One region of the Actinoplanes ianthinogenes genome, then DNA from elsewhere that is predicted to be linked to it. Evidence: riboswitches for the same ligand, from Rfam matches in the RefSeq annotation. Region 1 holds a riboswitch; each other region holds the start of a gene.
The links. A riboswitch is a leader RNA that binds a small molecule or an ion and turns the genes downstream of it on or off. The one in region 1 is predicted to bind cyclic di-AMP.
Positions count from the first base shown of each region.

Region 2: another riboswitch for cyclic di-AMP. It lies ahead of Aiant_RS30155 (C40 family peptidase); the one in region 1 lies ahead of Aiant_RS22995 (coiled-coil domain-containing protein).
Region 3: another riboswitch for cyclic di-AMP. It lies ahead of Aiant_RS23910 (LysM peptidoglycan-binding domain-containing protein); the one in region 1 lies ahead of Aiant_RS22995 (coiled-coil domain-containing protein).
Region 4: another riboswitch for cyclic di-AMP. It lies ahead of Aiant_RS35890 (C40 family peptidase); the one in region 1 lies ahead of Aiant_RS22995 (coiled-coil domain-containing protein).

Region 1 covers NZ_AP023356.1:5,097,389-5,101,939, forward strand. Annotated here, with positions in the region: gene Aiant_RS22985 (glycoside hydrolase family 65 protein) at 1-891, shown strand, start outside; gene Aiant_RS22990 (coiled-coil domain-containing protein) at 958-1,995, opposite strand; cyclic di-AMP (ydaO/yuaA leader) riboswitch at 2,001-2,132, opposite strand; cyclic di-AMP (ydaO/yuaA leader) riboswitch at 2,341-2,477, shown strand; gene Aiant_RS22995 (coiled-coil domain-containing protein) at 2,483-3,514, shown strand; gene Aiant_RS23000 (hypothetical protein) at 3,574-3,939, opposite strand; gene Aiant_RS23005 (TetR/AcrR family transcriptional regulator) at 4,030-4,551, opposite strand, start outside.
Region 2 covers NZ_AP023356.1:6,615,346-6,619,896, reverse strand. Annotated here, with positions in the region: gene rsmH (16S rRNA (cytosine(1402)-N(4))-methyltransferase RsmH) at 1-121, opposite strand, end outside; gene mraZ (division/cell wall cluster transcriptional repressor MraZ) at 355-786, opposite strand; gene Aiant_RS30155 (C40 family peptidase) at 1,461-2,291, opposite strand; cyclic di-AMP (ydaO/yuaA leader) riboswitch at 2,298-2,427, opposite strand; gene Aiant_RS30150 (Mur ligase family protein) at 2,897-4,117, shown strand; gene Aiant_RS30145 (type 1 glutamine amidotransferase) at 4,139-4,551, shown strand, end outside.
Region 3 covers NZ_AP023356.1:5,293,961-5,298,511, forward strand. Annotated here, with positions in the region: gene Aiant_RS23895 (ExeM/NucH family extracellular endonuclease) at 1-699, shown strand, start outside; gene Aiant_RS23900 (LysR family transcriptional regulator) at 745-1,620, opposite strand; gene Aiant_RS23905 (YybH family protein) at 1,727-2,065, shown strand; gene Aiant_RS23910 (LysM peptidoglycan-binding domain-containing protein) at 2,068-2,679, opposite strand; cyclic di-AMP (ydaO/yuaA leader) riboswitch at 2,679-2,853, opposite strand; gene Aiant_RS23915 (saccharopine dehydrogenase family protein) at 3,222-4,460, shown strand; gene Aiant_RS23920 (class I SAM-dependent methyltransferase) at 4,465-4,551, opposite strand, start outside.
Region 4 covers NZ_AP023356.1:7,967,015-7,971,565, reverse strand. Annotated here, with positions in the region: gene Aiant_RS35895 (MarR family winged helix-turn-helix transcriptional regulator) at 1-227, shown strand, start outside; gene Aiant_RS35890 (C40 family peptidase) at 284-1,246, opposite strand; cyclic di-AMP (ydaO/yuaA leader) riboswitch at 1,262-1,397, opposite strand; gene Aiant_RS35885 (M56 family metallopeptidase) at 1,511-2,428, opposite strand; gene Aiant_RS35880 (BlaI/MecI/CopY family transcriptional regulator) at 2,425-2,775, opposite strand; gene Aiant_RS35875 (cytochrome ubiquinol oxidase subunit I) at 2,852-4,267, shown strand; gene cydB (cytochrome d ubiquinol oxidase subunit II) at 4,279-4,551, shown strand, end outside.

The sequences.
Region 1 (4,551 bases):
GTGAACGACAACATCTACACCAACCTGATGGCGCAGCAGAACCTGATGACCGCGGTGGAGGCGTGCAAGCGGCACCCGGACCTGGCGCGGCGCTTCGGGGTGGACGACGAGGAGGCGGCCTCCTGGCGGGACGCGGCGGCGGCCGTGCACATCCCGTACGACAAGGAGCTCGGGGTGCACCAGCAGTGCGAGGGCTTCACCCGGTTGCAGGAGTGGGACTTCGAGAACACTCCGCCGGAGGGCTACCCGCTGCTGCTCAACTACCCGTACTTCGACCTGTATCGCAAGCAGGTGGTCAAGCAGGCCGACCTGGTGATGGCGATGTACATCCGCGGTGACGCGTTCACCCCGGAGGAGAAGACCCGCAACTTCGCGTACTACGACGCGCGTACGGTCCGGGACTCCTCGCTGTCGGCCTGCATCCAGGCGGTGATGGCGGCCGAGACCGGTCACCTGGAGCTGGCCCACGACTACCTGGGCGAGGCCGCCCTGATGGACCTGCACGACCTGCACCAGAACGCGCGCGACGGCGTGCACGTGGCGTCGCTGGCCGGCTCGTGGATCGCGCTGGTCGCCGGCCTCGGCGGGATGCGTGACTTCAACGGCCAGCTGTCGTTCGCGCCGCGGCTGCCCAGCCGGATCAACAACCTGGACTTCTCGCTGCTCTGGCGGGGTCTGCGGCTGCGGGTCAACGTCACCGCCGACGAGGTGACCTACTCGCTGCGCAACGGCGGCGGGTCGGCCCGGCTCACGCTGCTGCACCACGGCAAGGAGATCGAGGTCACCCAGGTGCGCCCGGTGACCATGGCGATCCCGTCGGCCGGGCCGGTCGGCCCGTCGCCGTCGCAGCCGGCCGGGCGGGCTCCGGTGCGGCGCGCGACCCCGCACTGACGTCCTGACGCGAAAGCCCCCGTTTCCCGAGGAGGGAAGCGGGGGCTTTTCGGTACGAGAGCCCGATTACAGCAGCGACACGTGCACGTGGTCGGTGTGGTCACTCGGACCGTGATACGCGTGCCAGTTGTTGGTCGCGGGGAACCAGATCTGCTTGTACCAGATCACGTAATAGATCCCGAGCCGGTCGGCGTTGCGCACCAGGAACGCGGTGAGGTCGTTGCCGTACCGCATCATCTTGGCGTTGCCGGTCGCCGAGGAGAACCCGCTCTTCTGCAGGGACCAGTCGCAGGCCCGGCCTTTCGGGTGCTCGAACGGGCCACCGTTGCGGTGGCAGCCGACGAACATGTTGAAGCCGGCCTTCTTCACCTCGTTGTAGAGGTGCAGCGTGCGCTTGGTGATGCAGCCGTCGGTCGTCGGGTCCTTCTGGTTGCAGGACTCCGGCGAGAAGCCGCCGTCGGAGTTGCGCGGCGCCGGAGCGGCCGTCTTCGAGGTCGCGTCGACGAAGCCGGCGGTGATGGTCTTGTTGATGCCGGTGCCGCCGCCGAGCAGCTCGAGCTGGTCCTCGGCCGAGTCGTGCAGTTTCTGCTGGACGCCGAGCTGCTGCTCCTCGTTCTTGACCTCGGCGTCGAGCCGGGTCTTGTCCGCGGTGATGTCCTGGAGCAGGGTGTTCAGCTCGTGCAGTTTCTCGTCGTGCAGCTTGTTGATCTCCTCCAGCGAGACCGCCTTGTCCAGGAAGTCCGTGGAGTCGTTCGCCCGGAGCAGGAAGCTCAGCGAGCTGAGGTTGCCGACCTGGTACTGCTGCTTGGCGATCGCGTTGACCTCGGGAACCAGCTGATCACGCCGGGCCTCCGCGGTCTTGATCTGAGCGGCCAGCTCCTTCTGGGTCTTCTTCGACTTCGCCACCGCGGCTTTCGCGTTGACGTACCGGCGGTTCGTCGCCTCGATCTGGTCGGAGAGGTCGCCGTCGCCGTCGCCTTCATCGGCGGTCGTCGGGTTGCCGCCTGGTGCGGCATGAGCCGGGGTGACCGGTGCCACGAATATGGCGGCAGCCACCAACGGCGCCAGGGCAAGCGTCAGCCACCGGCGGGGACGTGCGGTCATCAACAATCCTTCCTTGTCACCGCCGACCGGGTTAGCTGACGGGTTCGGGACGGAAGCTATCCCTACCGCATATAGCGGATTCACCCCAACTACCTGGTTCCCCGGCTCACCTTTCGGTGATTGGGCGGCGGCCTGCCGGCAACTCGGGGGCGGTGCCGTCCTGGCAGGACCGGCGGCCAGTTTACCTGAGATATCTCGGTACATCAGCGTCCGGAAAACGGCCAAAATTGTTACCGCACAACGACTTTCCGTAATCGCATCACGACTCGTGACCGGGCCGTCGCAATGGGTACGAGAACTGTCGATTCGTCGATCCGCTGGGGTATGGTCGTCGCGGTTCCCGCGCGGGGACCGCCGCCTAATCGCATAACGAGCGAGCCGGGGATCCACCTTTCTTCCGGGGCGAATCCGCATCACGCGGTAGGGACTTCCTTCATCCCGAGCCCGTCAGCTAACCCGGCCGGCGGCCGACGGAAGGAAACAGCCAGTGCAGCATGTGACTGCGCGGCGACGATGGGCGGCCTTTCTAGCGCTCCTGGTCGCCGCATGCGGGATCGCCGGTGTCGCCGGCCCGGCGGCTGCCGCGCCGCGTCCGCTGACCGCGCCGGGCGAGTCCGGCGACGACGGCGAGGGCGGCGCGAAAGCCCTGCTCGACAAGCTCAACGAGGCCTCGAAAGGCTACGTCGACGCCAAGGCCAAGCTCGCGAAATCCAAGCAGCAGCAGACCAGCCTCGCCGCCGAGCTGAAGAAGCTGGACGCGGCCCTCGGCCCCCAGCAGGCCGCGCTCAACAAGTACGCCCAGCAGGCTTACACGATGGGCCGGCTCGGCCCGCTCAGCGCGATGCTCGGCGCCGACTCGTCGGCCGGCTTCCTGGACCGGGCCCAGCTGCTGACCACCGTGGCGGCCCGGCAGAACCAGGCGATCGCCGACCTGAAGAACACCCGCACCGACCGCCAGACGGCCAAGACCGGCATCGACGCGGCCATCGTCGACCAGCAGAAGCAGGTCAACGTGATGGCCAAGCGCAAGGCGCAGGCCGAGCAGGCGCTCAAGGACGCGAACCAGGGCGGGGACTCCGGTGACGCGGGTTCCAGCGGCGGCAGCGCGGACGCCGACAAGCCCTCCGGCGACCTGGACGGCAAGTGCGTGCCGGACCCGACGACGGACGGCTGCATCAGCCCACGCCTGCTGTTCGCGATGAAGCAGGCGCAGAAGGCCGGTTTCACCCGGTACGTCGCCTGCTACCGGCCGCAGAACAGCGGGGAGCATCCGAAGGGACGGGCCTGCGACTTCGCCGCCGACAAGAACGGGTTCGGCGGGGTGGCGACCGGGGCCAGCAAGACCTACGGGACCAACCTGGCGAACTACTTCATCCACAACTCGGACACGCTGGGCGTGCTCTACGTGATCTGGTTCAAGCGGATCTGGCTGCCGAGCAGTGGATGGAAGTCGTACAGCGGGGCGGGCGGCACGCCGTCGACCGACCACACGAACCACGTGCACCTGTCGGTGACGTAAATCTCAAACCCGCTTTTCGGTACGGCCGGCGCGCGCAGGCCGTACCGAAAAAGGGAATTTCAGGCGGGGAGCAGGCGGTGCCCGGCCATCTCGAGCTCGCCCTCGTGCAGGACGGTGACCGGGGTCTTGAGCCCGGACACGGCGTCGTGCAGCACCACCGACGCGCCGTCGATCCGATAGGTGCCGGCCGGCCGCTTCCGGCGGCCGGCCACCTGCCCCGCGTACGTTCCATCGATGCGCAGCTGGAGCCGGACCATGCCGTCCTGGCTGCGCCAGGCGCCGACCACCGCGGCGCCGGTCACCACGGCCGGCCGCTGCGGGGCCAAGCCGAGGCCGGCGTCGGGCGTGCGGCCCATGGCGATGGCCAGCATGGCGGCCGCGTCCAGGACGGTGGTGTCGACGCGAGGGGCGTGCGAGGAATGCATCGGGCCGGCTCCGGAGGGTGGGTGTCGGGAACGACTTCTCCCTTCGGCCTGACACCGGCCCGATGCAGAACTCCGCGGGTTGCGACCCGGTTATTTGGCGGCGCCGCCGGCTTTCAGCGAGCCGAGCACCGACGCGGCCAGTTTCTCCAGGTAGTCGTCGCTCATCGGCTGCCGGGAGACGGCCAGCCGCCAATACAGCGGGCCGAGGATCAGGTCGACGGCCACCTCCGGATCGGTGTCCTCGGGCAGCTCGCCCCGGGCGATGGCCTGGCCGACCAGTTTCTCCCCGACCGACTGCTGGTGGGTGCGCAGCACCCGTTGCAGGGTCTCGGCGATCTGCGGGTTCCGCGCCGCCTCGGCCATCAGGTCGGGGATGATCTGCGAGGCCACCCGGTGCTGCAGCGCCTTGCTGACGATCATCATGAGCAGGTCGAGGTCGCCGGAGAACGAGCCGGTGTCCGGAAGTGGCACCTTGCGACCGGCGACTTCCGTGATGATCTCCAGTACCATCTCCAGCTTGTTGCTCCATCGCCGGTAGATGGCGGTCTTGCCGACGCCGGCACGCCGGGCCACGGCCTCGATCGACAGGCGGCCGTAACCGACCTCTGCCAG
Region 2 (4,551 bases), 1.5 Mb from region 1:
CCAGCGTGAAGTCGACGTGCACCGCGCCGGGCCGGGCCAGGGCCGGACCGAGCAGCTCGAGGCAGCGTTCCAGCAGCACCGGAACGTGCGCACCGCGCGGCTCCCCCATGTCGACCCCCATTGCCCCACCTGATCGCGTTACACCCGGTTGTTACCTGTTGCTGCCATGCCGGCCCGGCCGCCATCCGTACCGCCAGATCCCCATCCGCTCTGCCCGCGCCGGTATGACCGGGCCCGGACACGCGCCTGGCGCCGGGGAAGAGGCGCCAGGAGCGGGAGCGGCTGGAGATCTCGCAGTACGGCAAGCAGTGGCGGTCGGGCCGGAAGTCCCAGCGGCCCACCGAGTGCCACGCCTTACAGTCCGCCGGGCAGCACCCCCTCCTCGATGTCGGCGAACTCTTCCTCGCTCGCCGAGAGGTAGTCGTCCCAGGACTGCTTGTCCCAGATCTCGACCCGGGTGCTGGCCCCGATCACCACGAGATCCCGGCCGAGACTCGCGTACTCCCGCAGGTGTGCGGGGATGGTGACCCGGCCCTGTTTGTCAGGCACCTCGTCGTGGGCGCTGGCGAAGAACACCCGGCTGTAAGCCCGGGCGGCCTTGTTGGTCACCGGCGCCTCGCGCAGCTGGCCCGCGATGCGCTGGAACTCCGGCATCGGGAACACGTAAAGACAGCGCTCCTGCCCCTTCGTGATCACGACACCTCCCGCCAGCTCATCTCGGAACTTCGCCGGGAGGATCAGCCGGCCCTTCTCGTCCAGCCGAGGGGTGTGCGTGCCGAGAAACATCGGCCCCCACCCCTTTGCCGGGACGGCCGCTCCTTCGCGGAGGGAGTGGACCGTCTGTCAACTCGGGCCGGCAGGCTCTCGGTGTCGTCCGCTCAGTCCTGCCACTGCGCCCCACTCTACTCCACTTCCCTCCACCTGCAACCCGAAAGCGATCGCTCACGAGCCGTTTTCGCGGACGTAATCCCAGTTCACAGGCGGTGGCGCGGAGTGGAGGGCGAGACCATGATCCACCAGGTCCGGTTTCCGACATCCGGCGCAGGAGGGTCGATAACTCCGCCCGAAAAGCACTGTTCAGCCGCTTGGGGAGGGTTGTGGAGTGCGGCGGGGAGAGAAGTGGAGGACCCCGGTGGAGGAGAGTGGAGGACCCCGGTGGAGGAGAGTGGAGGCTCCCGCCGGGACTTGTGGAGGGTCGCCCGCGCCGAAAGTGGAGGGTCCGGCGGCGCCCATGTGGACGGATCCCGCCGGTGAGGGGTGGAGAGCCGGCCCGGGCCGTGGCGCTGCGGTCGTACCGGAAACCGGTCAGCGATCAGAAGGCGGGGCGCGGACCGCGACCGGCCGCCCGTGCCGCACCGGGAACGCCAGTGGGGCGCGACCCGAACCGGGTCGCGCCCCACTGGCGGTGTTTCCTTACTTACTAGGGCGCTGGCGACTCACGGAGGCGCCGGCGCCCGGCATCAGGCGACGAGACGCCGCACGACGTAGTTACTGCCGTAGATCTTGTGCTTCCCGACACGCGCGCCGGTGTGCGGCGAGTCGTACATGTAGCCGCCGCCCGCGTAGATGCCCGCGTGGTAGCCGTACGACCCGGAGCGGAAGACGATCAGGTCGCCGACCCGCTTGTGCGACTTGCTGACCGCCTTGCCGTACTTCTGCTGCGAGTTCGCCTTGTGCGGCAGGTTCTTGCCGGCCGCCTTCTTGTACACGTACTTGGTGAACCCGGAGCAGTCGAACCGCTTGGGCCCGGCGGCGCCGAACAGGTAGAGCGCGCCCTTGTGCTTCTTCGCCTCGGCGAGGATCTTGGCGCCGCTCGACTTGACCGAGATCTTGACCTTGGTGGAGGCGGCCTGGTTGTAGCCGCTGCCGGTGAAGAGCGTGCGGACGTAGACGCCGGAACCGACGCCCTTGGAGGTCGGACGGGCCGCCAGGGTGACCGCACCGCTCTTCACGGTCTCGGTGTCCCAGGTGACCCACTTGTTGGTCCGCCAGGCCTGAAGCCGGACCGTGCCCTTGGCGACCTTGCCGGTGCGCGGGTCGATGACCTTGGCGGTGACCTTGAGAGTGGAGCCCCAGGCGAGGCTCCGGGTGTTGACCGAGGCGGTCAACTTGGGCGTGACCTTCGCCGCAGCGGCCGCCGTGCCGGCGGTCGTGCTCGCGGCCTGCGTGGTGGACGCGACCGCGGGGGAAGCTCCGATGAGCTGGCCGGCGCAGAGGCAGAGGCCCAGGGACAGTGCGACGGTACCGGCGCCGGACATGCGGCGGCCCCGGCTCGAACTGTGTTCGTGCACGGTTGAGAGATCCCTCCGGCACGCCTGCGAGGTTAGCTGTCGGGTTCGGGCGGGAAGGCTTGCCCGGCCACCGTGGTGGCTTCACCCCAAGGTCCGACCGATGGCGCCGCCGTGGGGCGTGCGGCGCCGGCGCGGACCGGTAAATGGGTCCCCCGTCCCTGCCCCCTGATGCCTTGTCAGCTGTTCTGGTGCTTGGGCGTTCGCGTCGACCGGCCCGGGGCAGGGCTCGGCGTGAACCGGATCGTCGCGACCGGCGAGCGGTTGCTGCCGGCGAATCTTTGGTACCTGAATTCGCCCATGATCGTCAGGTGCGATTCAGTCACACACCGTGTTTGGCATGACGGACGCTGTCCCATTTGTTCGCTCCGCAAGACAAATGTCATCACCGATTGCATTCATCCGACTACATTCCGTCGAAATAGGGAAGTGAACCAGAACACACAATTTCTCGGGTGGTAACCCATTAGGAACCCCGAAACGTCAGGGCACCGGCGCAAACGTGGTAATCCGATGGGAGGAGGGCCACAGCAACGGTGGTGGGTGCCTTCCGGCAACGCGACGTAACCCCGGGGTCCGGTACCCTCGCTGGCGTGACGGACGGGAAGATGCCCCTGCGGGCCATAGTCGCGACCACCGCGTCGAAGACCGCGGCCGCGCTCTCCAGGGCCGCGGGACGCGGCGACGGTTCGGTGATCGGCGGCTGGATCGGCCTCAAGATCGATCCGGACCTGCTGGCCCACCTGTCGTCCGGGCGCGCCGTCGCCCTGGTGTCCGGCACCAACGGCAAGACCACCACCACCCGGCTCACCGCGGCCGCGGTCGGCGTGCTCGGCCGGGTCGCCACCAACGGCTACGGGGCGAACATGCCCACCGGCCACACCTCGGCCCTGGCGAAAGAGGGACACACCCCGTTCGCCGTGCTGGAGGTCGACGAGCACTACCTGGCCCAGGTGATCGACTCCACCCGGCCCAAGGTGGTGGCCCTGCTCAACCTCTCCCGCGACCAGCTCGACCGGGCGAAGGAGGTGGCGATGATGGCGCAGCTGTGGAAGACCGCGCTGGCCGGCCACCCCGAGATCCGGGTGGTGGCCAACGCGGACGACCCGATGGTGGTCTGGGCAGCCGTCAGCAGCCCGCAGACCACGTGGTTCAGCGCCGGTCAGCGCTGGCACGACGACTCGTTCGTCTGCCCGGAGAGCGGCCACCCGATCGAGCGGGCGAACGGTGACTGGTGGTGCACCGGCTGCCCGCTGCGCCGGCCGACCCCGCAGTGGGTGGTCGAGGAGGACGGCGTCATCGACCCGCGCGGCGACTGGCACCTGGTCAAGCTCCAGCTCCCCGGCAAGGTCAACCTGGGTAACGCGGCCACCGCCCTCGCGGTCGCCGGTGAGTTCGGGGTCCGCCCGATCGAGGCCCTCCCGCGACTCTCCCGGGTGACCTCCATCGCGGGGCGGTACGCGCAGGTCGACCGGGACGGCCGCAACATCCGGCTGCTGCTCGCCAAGAACCCGGCGAGCTGGCTGGAGGCGTTCGACATGGCCGACCAGGCGCCGACGCTGCTCTCGATCAACGCGCGGGACCCCGACGGGCTGGACACCTCGTGGCTGTGGGACGTCGACTTCGCCCCGCTGCGCGACCGGCGCGTGCTGATCACCGGCGACCGGGCGTTCGACCTGGCCGTCCGGCTGGAAGTGAACCGGGTGCCGTTCCAGCACGTAAACACCTTCGACGAGGCGCTGGCCGCGGTCCCGCCCGGCCGCCTCGAGGTGATCGCCAACTACACGGCGTTCCAGGACATCCGCGCGGTGCTCGACCGTGTCAATTAACACCAAGACCGAGGTCAAGGCATGAACGACAGCACCTTGCGGATCGTCTGGATCTACCCGGATCTGCTCTCCACCTACGGCGACCGGGGCAACCTGCTGATCCTGGCGCACCGGGCGGCCGCCCGCGGCATCCCGGTGGAGACCTACGAGGTCCGCTCCGACATGCAGATGCCCACCACCGCCGACATCTACCTGATCGGCGGCGGCGAGGACGGCCCGCAGTCGCTCGCCTCGCAGCGGCTGATCACCGACGGCGGCCTGCACCGCGCGGTGAACCAGGGCGCCTCGGTCCTGGCCATCTGCGCGGGTTACCAACTGTTCGGTCATTCGTTCTTCGCCAAGGGGACGAAATGTGCCGGGCTCGGTCTGCTCGACATCACCTCGGACCGGGGTGAGACCCGGGCGGTCGGCGAGCTCCGCGGGGACATCGACCC
Region 3 (4,551 bases), 200 kb from region 1:
AAGTACGCCGCGGCCGGCAGCTACCCGATCACCGTGACGCTGACCGACGAGGCCGGCAACGCCGCGACCGTCTCCGGCGGCACCGTGGCGGCGGCCGCCCAGACCGGCAAGTACACCCTGGACAAGTGCCTGGTGTGGTCCGGCGAGACGGTCACCGTGCGGCCCACCGGGGTCACCGGCGCCGACAGCTTCCAGGTCAACTGGGGTGACGGCACGGTCGGCGGCCTGACCCACGTCTACACCAAGGGCGGCAGCTTCACGGTCACCGCCACCCCGGTGAACGCGGCCGGCGCCGGCACGGCCGTCAAGGTCGGTCCGGTGCTCGTGGTCAAGGACGTCCTCGCCCCGATCGTCGGCCTGAGCCTGCCGCGTGACGCGGACAAGGCGGCCTCCTGGACGCAGCTCAACGGCACGGTCGTCGACCTCGGCGCGGGTGTCGGCACCGTCTCGGTGAAGCTGATCGAGGAGCGGTCCGGCAAGTGGTACTACTACGCGGCCGGCACCTGGACCGTCGCCTCCTCGGAGAAGGACGCGACGGCCAAGGCCGCGGCGGTGGACGCGCTGCTCGACCCGTTCTTCGGGTGGCACGCGACCGTCTCCGGCGTCGACAAGGGCACGCTGAAGGTCTCCTACTGGGCGACCGACAAGGCGGGTAACCAGTCGTACGTTGCGACGCACACCCAGCGGATCACCAAGTAACACCAGCGTTGTCCGGGCCCCCGTCGCGTCGCGGCGGGGGCCCTCCTAACGGAACGCCGCGTCGCACTGCTCGAGGAACGCCGCCAGAGCCGGACTGGTCCGGTCCTGCCAGATCAGCGCGAGCAGCGCCGGGATCTCGATCCCGTCGATCGGGACGCTGACCAGGTCGGGATGCGCGGCGGCCATCGACTCGCTGAGCACCGCGACCCCCAGACCGCGCCGCGCCAGGCCGGCCACCGTGTCCGGCGAGGTGGCGACGAGCGCGACCTCCGGTCGCAGCCCGGTCTTCCCGGCGAAGGCACGATCGAGCACGTCGCGGATCCCTGTCCCGACGGGCAGGCAGATCTTTTCGTACGCGGTGAGCGCGGTGATCGTGACGCTGCCCCGGGCAGCGAGCTCACTGTCCGGCGCGGCCAGAGCCACCAGCCGCTCGCTCACGATGATCCGCGACTTCAGACTCTCCGGCGGCTCGCCGGCCAGCCCCGCCAGGGCGACGTCGAGGCTGCCCGCGCGCACCCCGGCGACCAGGTGATCCGAGTTCGCCTCGGCCAGCTCCAGCTCGATGCCCGGATGCTCCCGGTGGAACGCGGCGAGCGCGTCGAACAGCGGCGCGACCTCGCACCCGGTCACCATCCCGATGGTCAGCCGGCCCCGGATCAGCCCCTTGACGTCGTCGATCGCGTCCCGCAGGTCGAGGGTCGAATCGAGCGCGGCCCGGGCGTGCTTGAGCGCCGCGGAGCCGGCCTCGGTGAGCCGCGCGACCCGGCTGCCGCGGTCGAACAGCTCCGCGCCCAGCTCCTGCTCCAGCGCCTTGATCTGGGCGCTCACGCCGGACTGGGTGATGTGCACGCGCGCCGCGGCCCGGGTGAAGCTGCCGGTCTCGGCGACCGCGACGAAGTATTCCAGCTGCCGCAGATCCATGAGTGGCGATTGTAGTTGGTATGAAAACCATTCGTTGGACTTGTGGAGCCGCGCGCGGCAGGGTGGAGTCATGAGCGACCGCGAGAAAGCAGACCGTGAGAAAGCAATGCATCCCGAGGACCTGACCCGTTTGTTCGTCGAGCGGGCGAATGCGAAAGACGCCGAAGGCCTGGCGCTGCTCTATGAGGAGGATGCCGTGATGGCCTATCCACCCGGCAGCGAGACGGTCGGCCGCGCCGCGATCCAGAAGCTCTGGGCCGACCTGCTGCCGAAAATGCCGGCGTTCGAGCCCGAGGCGCCGCTGCCCACGCTGATCAGCGGCGACCTGGCCCTCACCTCGACCCCGCCGAGAGACGGGGCCGGGGCGCGGGCACAGGTCGTCCGCCGCCAGCCCGACGGCTCGTGGCTCCGGGTGCTCGACCACCCGGAGCTGGGCCGATCCTGATCTCAGAAGGCCAGGCGCTGACCCACCCGCAGCCGGTTCGGGCTGCTCAGCCGGCTCGCGTTGGCGCGATACAACGCCTTCCACCCGCCCTTGACGTGGTAACGCGCGGCGATGCCGGAAAGGGTGTCGCCGCGCCTCACCACGTATGTGCGGGTGGCCTTGAGCGGTGTCGTGTACGACGCGAGGCGGTACGGGCTCACCGACGTGCTCTTGCGGGCCTTGGTGAGGCCACGCCGCCCGCAGGTGGGCCAGGCGCCGATGCCCTGGTTGCGGAGTACCCGTTCGGCGACCAGGATCTGCTCGCTCTTGGACGCGAGGTTGGCGGTGGAGCCGTACTGCGCGCCACCGTGCGCGCGCCAGGTGCTGCGGCTGAACTGCAAACCGCCGTAATAGCCGTTCCCGGTGTTGATGCGCCAGTTTCCACCGGATTCGCACTGGGCTACAGCGTCCCAGTTCACGTTCGGGGTGGCGCTGGCCGGGGAAGCCTCGACGGCCAGCAGACCGACGGCGCCGGCCAGGCCGGCCACGGCGAGGCCGAGAGTGCGCTTGAGCGCACGCGGATACTGGGCTCGCCGGGAGAGGACACGACGAACCCGCTTGTTCAGGTGAAGCATGAAGTTTTCCTCCACGCCTGCGAGGTGAGCTGTCGGGTTCGGGCCGAGGAGCCCGGCCGCGTCAGGTGCGGCTTCACCCCGAGGCGCACTCCGGAGAGCGCGCCGAGGAACTGTGGGTCCCCCGCTCCATGCCTGTGGGTTGTTGACCGTGACCAGCAGGCAGGACTCGGCGTTCCGGCCACGGTGTCCGCGATGGCGGACTGTCGACGGTAGCCACCGCCTCACGGAACTGACCAAGTCCGGAAGCGGGGCCGGTGACTTTGTTCTCACAAATTAGCCGCTTTGATCTTCCTTTGTGTGAATAACTCCCCGAGTTCTCAGGCCGCGTCGGGATTTGCCACCACGGTGGTCCGTCTTTTGAGGGAAATCGGGCGGCGACAGGATTGGCGGGGTCCGGAGTGGGTAAAGCTTCACTGCTTTTTAGAGTTTCGACCTGCTTTGTGGAGATTCGGCAAGCGGAGCCGGCGTTGTGGCTGCATGCCGCGATGTTTGTTACCGACGGGTTGCCTACGAGCCCGGCATAGGGTGCACAATCTCCGACCATGAGCGATCTCTCCCGAGACTTCGACGTCGTCGTCTACGGCGCGTCCGGCTTCGTCGGCGCCCTGGTGGCGAAACACCTCGCCGGATACGCGCCGGCCGGCACCCGCATCGCCCTGGCCGGCCGCTCCGCGGCGAAACTGGCCGACGTCAAGTCCCGGTTGAACGTCGACTGGCCGGTCCTGATCGCCGATGCCGCGGACACCGAGGCGCTGACCAGCCTGGCCGCTCGTGCCCGCGTGGTCATCACCACGGTGGGTCCCTATGCGAAATACGGACGCCCGCTTGCGCACGCCTGCGCCGCGGCCGGCACCGACTACGTGGATCTGACCGGTGAGGTGCTGTTCGCCCGGGACAGCATCGACGAGAACCACGAGCTCGCCCGGAGCACCGGTGCGCGGATCGTCCACTCCTGCGGCTTCGACTCCATCCCGTCCGACATCGGGGTGCACGTCCTGCACCAGCAGGTCGAACAGGACGCAGCGGGCGAACTCACCGAGACGACGCTGGTGGTGACCAGCATGCGCGGCGGGGTGAGCGGCGGGACGATCGACTCGATGCGGAACCAGGTGGACGTACTGAAAAAGGATCCGTCGCTGCGCAAGGTGGCGGGCAGCCCGTACTCGCTGAGCCCGGACCGGCACGCCGAGCCGAAACTCGGCCGGCAGAGCGACCTGGACACCTTCCCCGCCTCCGAAGTGGATCCGAAGCTGCGCGGGCGGCTCGCCCCGTTCGTGATGGCGTCCTACAACACCCGGGTGGTGCGGCGCAGCAACGCGCTGCGCGGCTGGGCCTACGGTCGCGGCTTCAAGTATCGCGAGGCGATGAGCGTCGGCGCGTCGCCGCTCTCCCCGGTCCTGGCGATCGGCACCAAGCTGGGCCTGGGCGCGCTGATCGCCGGCCTCGCGGTGCCGCCCACCCGCTTCCTGCTGGACCGGCTGCTGCCCAAGCCCGGCGACGGCCCGAGCGAGAAGACGCAGCAGACCGGCCACTTCACCATGGACATCTTCACCACGACGACCACCGGGGCCCGGTACACGTCCCGGGTCCGTGCCAAGGGCGACCCGGGTTACGCGGCGACCGCGGTGATGCTCGGGGAGTCGGCGCTGGCGCTGGCCCTGGACCGGGACGCGCTGCCGGCCTCGGAGGGTGGCGTCCTCACCCCGGCCACCGGCATCGGCGACGCGCTGGTGAGCAGGCTCCGGACCGCCGGCTTCGAGATCACCGCCCGCAAGCTGTAGGCGATCACACCCGGGCGATCAGCTCGAAGACGTGCCAGTGCTTGGGGCCACCGAACGCGGGACCCACCTCGTCCTCCTCGTGCCAGTGCTC
Region 4 (4,551 bases), 2.9 Mb from region 1:
TGGAGGAGGACGGATATGTGGCCCGCTCCCCCGACCCCGGCGACCGGCGGCGCAACGTCATCACGGTGACCGAGACCGGTCAGGAGCGGTCGCGGGACCTCGCGGAGCGGGCGGCGGCGATCCAGGACGAGTTACTGGCGCCCCTGAGCGCGGGAGAGCGCGAGCAACTGGCGGCGCTGTTGCGAAAGGTGCTGACCGGCGCTTCCCGCCGTACGCAAAGGGTCTGAAAAGCGAACCGCTCCCGGCGCGGGCCGGGAGCGGTTCGGATACCTGGACCGGAGGGTCAGCCCGCGGGCCGGCGATAGCCGGCGATCGGCCCGCGATCGATCGTCGCCATCCGCACGTGGTCGCCCGTGTGCGGCGCGTGCACCACCATGCCGCCACCGATGTAGATGGCCACGTGGTGCACGTCGGAGTAGTAGAAGACCAGGTCACCCGGCTTCAACTCGCTCCGGCTCACCGACTTCCCGGAACCCCACTGATCCTTCGTGTAGTGCTCGAGATGCACGCCGACGGCCGCCCACGCCGCTTTCGTCAGACCCGAGCAGTCGTAGCTGTTCGGGCCCTCGGAACCGAAGACGTAGGGCTTGCCGATCAGGTCGCAGGCCCGCTGCGCGGCCCGGCCACCCATGTCGTTGGTGTAGTCGACCGGGCACGGGCCGGTCTTGTACGGACCGTCGTCGGTGTCGCCGTACGCCTTGAGCCGCAGCTTCTGGAGGGAGGTGATCTCCTTCTCGATCGCCGACTTCTTGGTCTTGAGGTCGGTGTCCCGAGTGGCGATCTCGGTCGCCAGGGCGTCCAGTTTCTCCTTGTCAGCGGCGTACTTGTCGCGCAGCGTCACGACGCTGCTGATCGACTCCCGGCGGTTGGCGGCCAGCTGCTCGAGAAGCGAGAGCTTCTCGGTCAGATCGTTCGGCGAACCGCCCAGGATCGCGCCCATGGCGCTCGGCGGACCCTGCATGTAGGCGTCGGACGCGAGCCCGCGCACCTCCGCCAGCGCCACGTCGACCTGTTTCTGCAGCGGGGCGAGCGTCTTGTTCAGCTGCTTCTGCTGCTTCTGCAGCTTGAGCAGCTTCCCGTGGGTGTCGTTGTAGTCCTCGATCACCGGCTCGAGTTCGTTCCACTGCTTGTCGATCTGGTCCTCGACGCTGGACGGCGAGGGCGTGGCGTGGGCAACGACGGGTCCGGTGAGAACGAGTCCGGCGGCGGCAACCGCGGCGAGCAGGCCGCCTAGTACGCGCTTCACGTAGGTGCGTTGTCCTTTCTTCCACTCGGCCGCCGACCGGGTTAGCTGACGGGTTCGGGCGGGAAGCACGCCCGGCCACCGTTGCGATGGCTTCACCCCACACACCTGGGTCCCCGGCTCGCCGTCTCCGGCGATTAGGCGGTGGCTCGTCAGATCGGCCGGATGGACGATGGGGGGCTGCCGAACCGGGGACCACCGTACTCGGATCATGCAGGCAAATGAAGCTTGCCCGCGCGGCGAAACCGCCCGCACACCTTCCAATACTCAGAGTGAGCGAAATGGCCACGCGTCCAGGGCCTGCCCAAGCCAGGGCACCACCAGGATCACGGTAGGTAACACCAGGAGACCGGCGGCGGCGACCCCGGCGAGCACCGAGAGCGTCCTCGAGGTGGGCGCCGGACCGGTCAGCCGGTCGAGCCTGCGGGAGCGGGATTCACCCGCCGGGTCGGCCGGGGCCTCCTCCGCGAGGGGTACGGCGTCGGACAACCGGGCCAGCGCGGCGCGCAGTGGGGCCGCACCGACCCGGCGCCGGGCGGCGTCGTCGGACACCATCTCGAGCAGCAGGTGCACCGCGTCGAGCGGCGCCCGGGAGCGCAGCGGTCGCGGCACCGCCTGATAGAACGCGGTGAACGACTCCATCACCAGCTCGTGCCGGTGCCGCAGGTGCGCCTGCTCGTGTGCCAGCACGGCGTCCACCTGCGACCGGTCCAGAATCCGCAGCACCGCGTCGCTGAGCACCACCCGCGGCTCCCGGCCGGGCACGCAGTACGCCAGCGGCAGCGCCCCGTCGAGCACCCGCACCTCGGCGCCGCCCAGCTCCCGGTGCCGTTCGGCGCGGTCGAGCAGATCGGCGAGCATCCGGTGCCGCTCGCGCCGGGCGCGTGCCCGCGCCGAGACCTTGATCAGCGAGATCAGCAGCCGGATCACGATGGTGGCCGCCACCGCGAGGGAGAAGATCAGCGCCGCGACGGTCCACGGGTGGTCGGCGCCGGCCGCCCGGGTCAGCTCCTCCGGGGCGGCCAGCACCACCCCGAGGGCGCAGAGCACCGCGGTCAGGGTGAGGGCCTGCCAGAGCAGGACGGCGGCGACCGGCGCGCGGTCGGGCCAGCGGGCGCCGGCCAGGATGCCCGGGACGACCAGCGAGAGCGTCAGCCCGAGGGCTCCGAGGATGAGTGCGGTCACGTCTCTTTCGGTGTGGCGTCCAGGGCGGCTTGGATCGCGCCGGGGGGCAGCTGACCGAGGAAGTATGCCAGCGCGGCGTCCTGATCGGGGGAGGCGCTCAGGGCGTCCATCATGAGCGCCGCCGTCATCTCCTCGCGAGTCTGCGCGGCGGCGTACTTATAAGCTTTGTCCGCTTTTATTTGGACAACGAGCTCTTTTTTCGCGAGACGGTCCAGGACCGTCATGACGGTCGTATATGCCAAGTCGCGGTTTTGGCTGATTCTTTCGTGCACCTGCCGGACGGTCAGCGCCTCCGGAGCATCCCAGAGCTGCGTCATGACCTCGCGTTCGAGATCGCCTAGTGCCATGTGACCCATCCTACTAGAGCCGGTAGTACTACGTCTCGTAGTATCTACTACGAAGAGTCGTAGAGGGGGCTTCCCGATGGACGTGCTCGACCTGACCCGGCTGCAATTCGCCGTCGTGACGATCTATCACTACCTGTTCGTGCCGCTGTCGATCAGCCTGTCGGCGACTGCGGCGGGACTGCATCTGACCTGGTTGCGGACGGAGAATCGCAAGTATCAGGAGCTGACGAAATTCGTCGGCAAGCTGCTGATCGTCACGTTCGCGGTCGGCGTCGTCACCGGGCTCGTCCAGGAGTTCCAGTTCGGGCTCGGCTGGAGCGCGTTCGCCAAGTTCTACGGCGACGTGTTCGGGCCGACCCTCGCGATCGAGGGGATGCTCGCGTTCTTCCTGGAGGCGACCTTCCTGGCGCTCTGGTATTTCGGGTGGGAGCGGCTCCCCCGCAAGCTGCACGCCGCGACGATCGTGGTGGTCGCGGCCGGGACCCTGCTCTCCGCCTACATCATCCTGGCGGCCAACTCGTTCATGCAGAACCCGGTCGGCTACGAGCTGGACGCCACCACCGGGCGCGCCCACCTGACGAGCTTCTCCGCGCTGATGACCAACGAGGTGGTGCTCGCGGCGTTCCCGCACACCATGGCCGGGGCGGCCATGGCGGGCGGAGGCCTGCTGCTCGCCATCGGCGTGTGGCGGCTTGCGGCCGACACCGGTTTCCGTACGCTGGCCCGGCTCGGCGCCTGGCTGACGCTGATCGGCGGCGCGCTCACCGCGCTGACCGGCGACCACCTCGGCAAGGTGATGACGGCGGTGCAGCCGATGAAGATGGCGGCCGCGGAGGCGCTGTACTCGACGACCACCGGGGCGCCGTTCTCGGTCTTCGCGCTCGGGAAGCTCGGACACGAGAAGCCGTTCCTGACCATCGAGGTGCCGCGGCTGCTGTCCTTTCTGGGCACCGGATCCTTCGACGGGACCGTGCAGGGGATCGACGATCTCCAGGCGCAGTACGTGGCGCAGTACGGCCCGGGGAGCTACGTGCCGATGATTCCGGTGGCGTTCTGGACGTTCCGGCTGATGATGGGCGCCGGCATCGCCGGGATGGTCCTGGCGGCGTATTACCTCTGGGCCTCCGCCGGGAAGAAGTCGCGGCTGCCGCTCCTCCCCGCCTTCCTGCAGAGGGGCGCGGGAGTGCCGGGCTGGGCCAAGCGGATCCTGCTGCTCTCGCCGCTGCTGCCGGCCGCGGCCAACACGTTCGGCTGGATCTTCACCGAGACGGCTCGGCAGCCGTGGCTCGCCTTCGGGATCTCCAAGGTGGCTGACGGGATCTCCCCGGGGCTGACCAGCGCCGAAGTCATCGCTTCGCTGGCCGGGTTCACGCTGGTCTACGGGTTGCTGGCGATCGCCTGGTACAAGCTCGTTGTCCATCTCTCGAAAAAGCCGCTTACATCCGAAATTTTGGATAAGTCGCCCGCGGCTGAACCCGCCCCGGCCTACTAGGAGACCGTCGCATGATCACCTTCTGGTTCGCGATCCTCGTCCTCGCCTGGGTGCTCTACTTCGTCCTCGAGGGCTTCGACTTCGGCGTCGGGTTGCTCGCCCCGTTCCTCGGCCGTGACGAGCACGAACGCGGCGCGGCGATCCGCACCATCGGCCCGTTCTGGGACGGCAACGAGGTCTGGCTGGTCGCCGCGATCGGCGTCACCTTCGCCGCCTTCCCGGACTGGTACGCGGTCCTGCTCTCCGCCCTCTACCTGCCGATGGTCGGCATCCTGCTGCTGCTC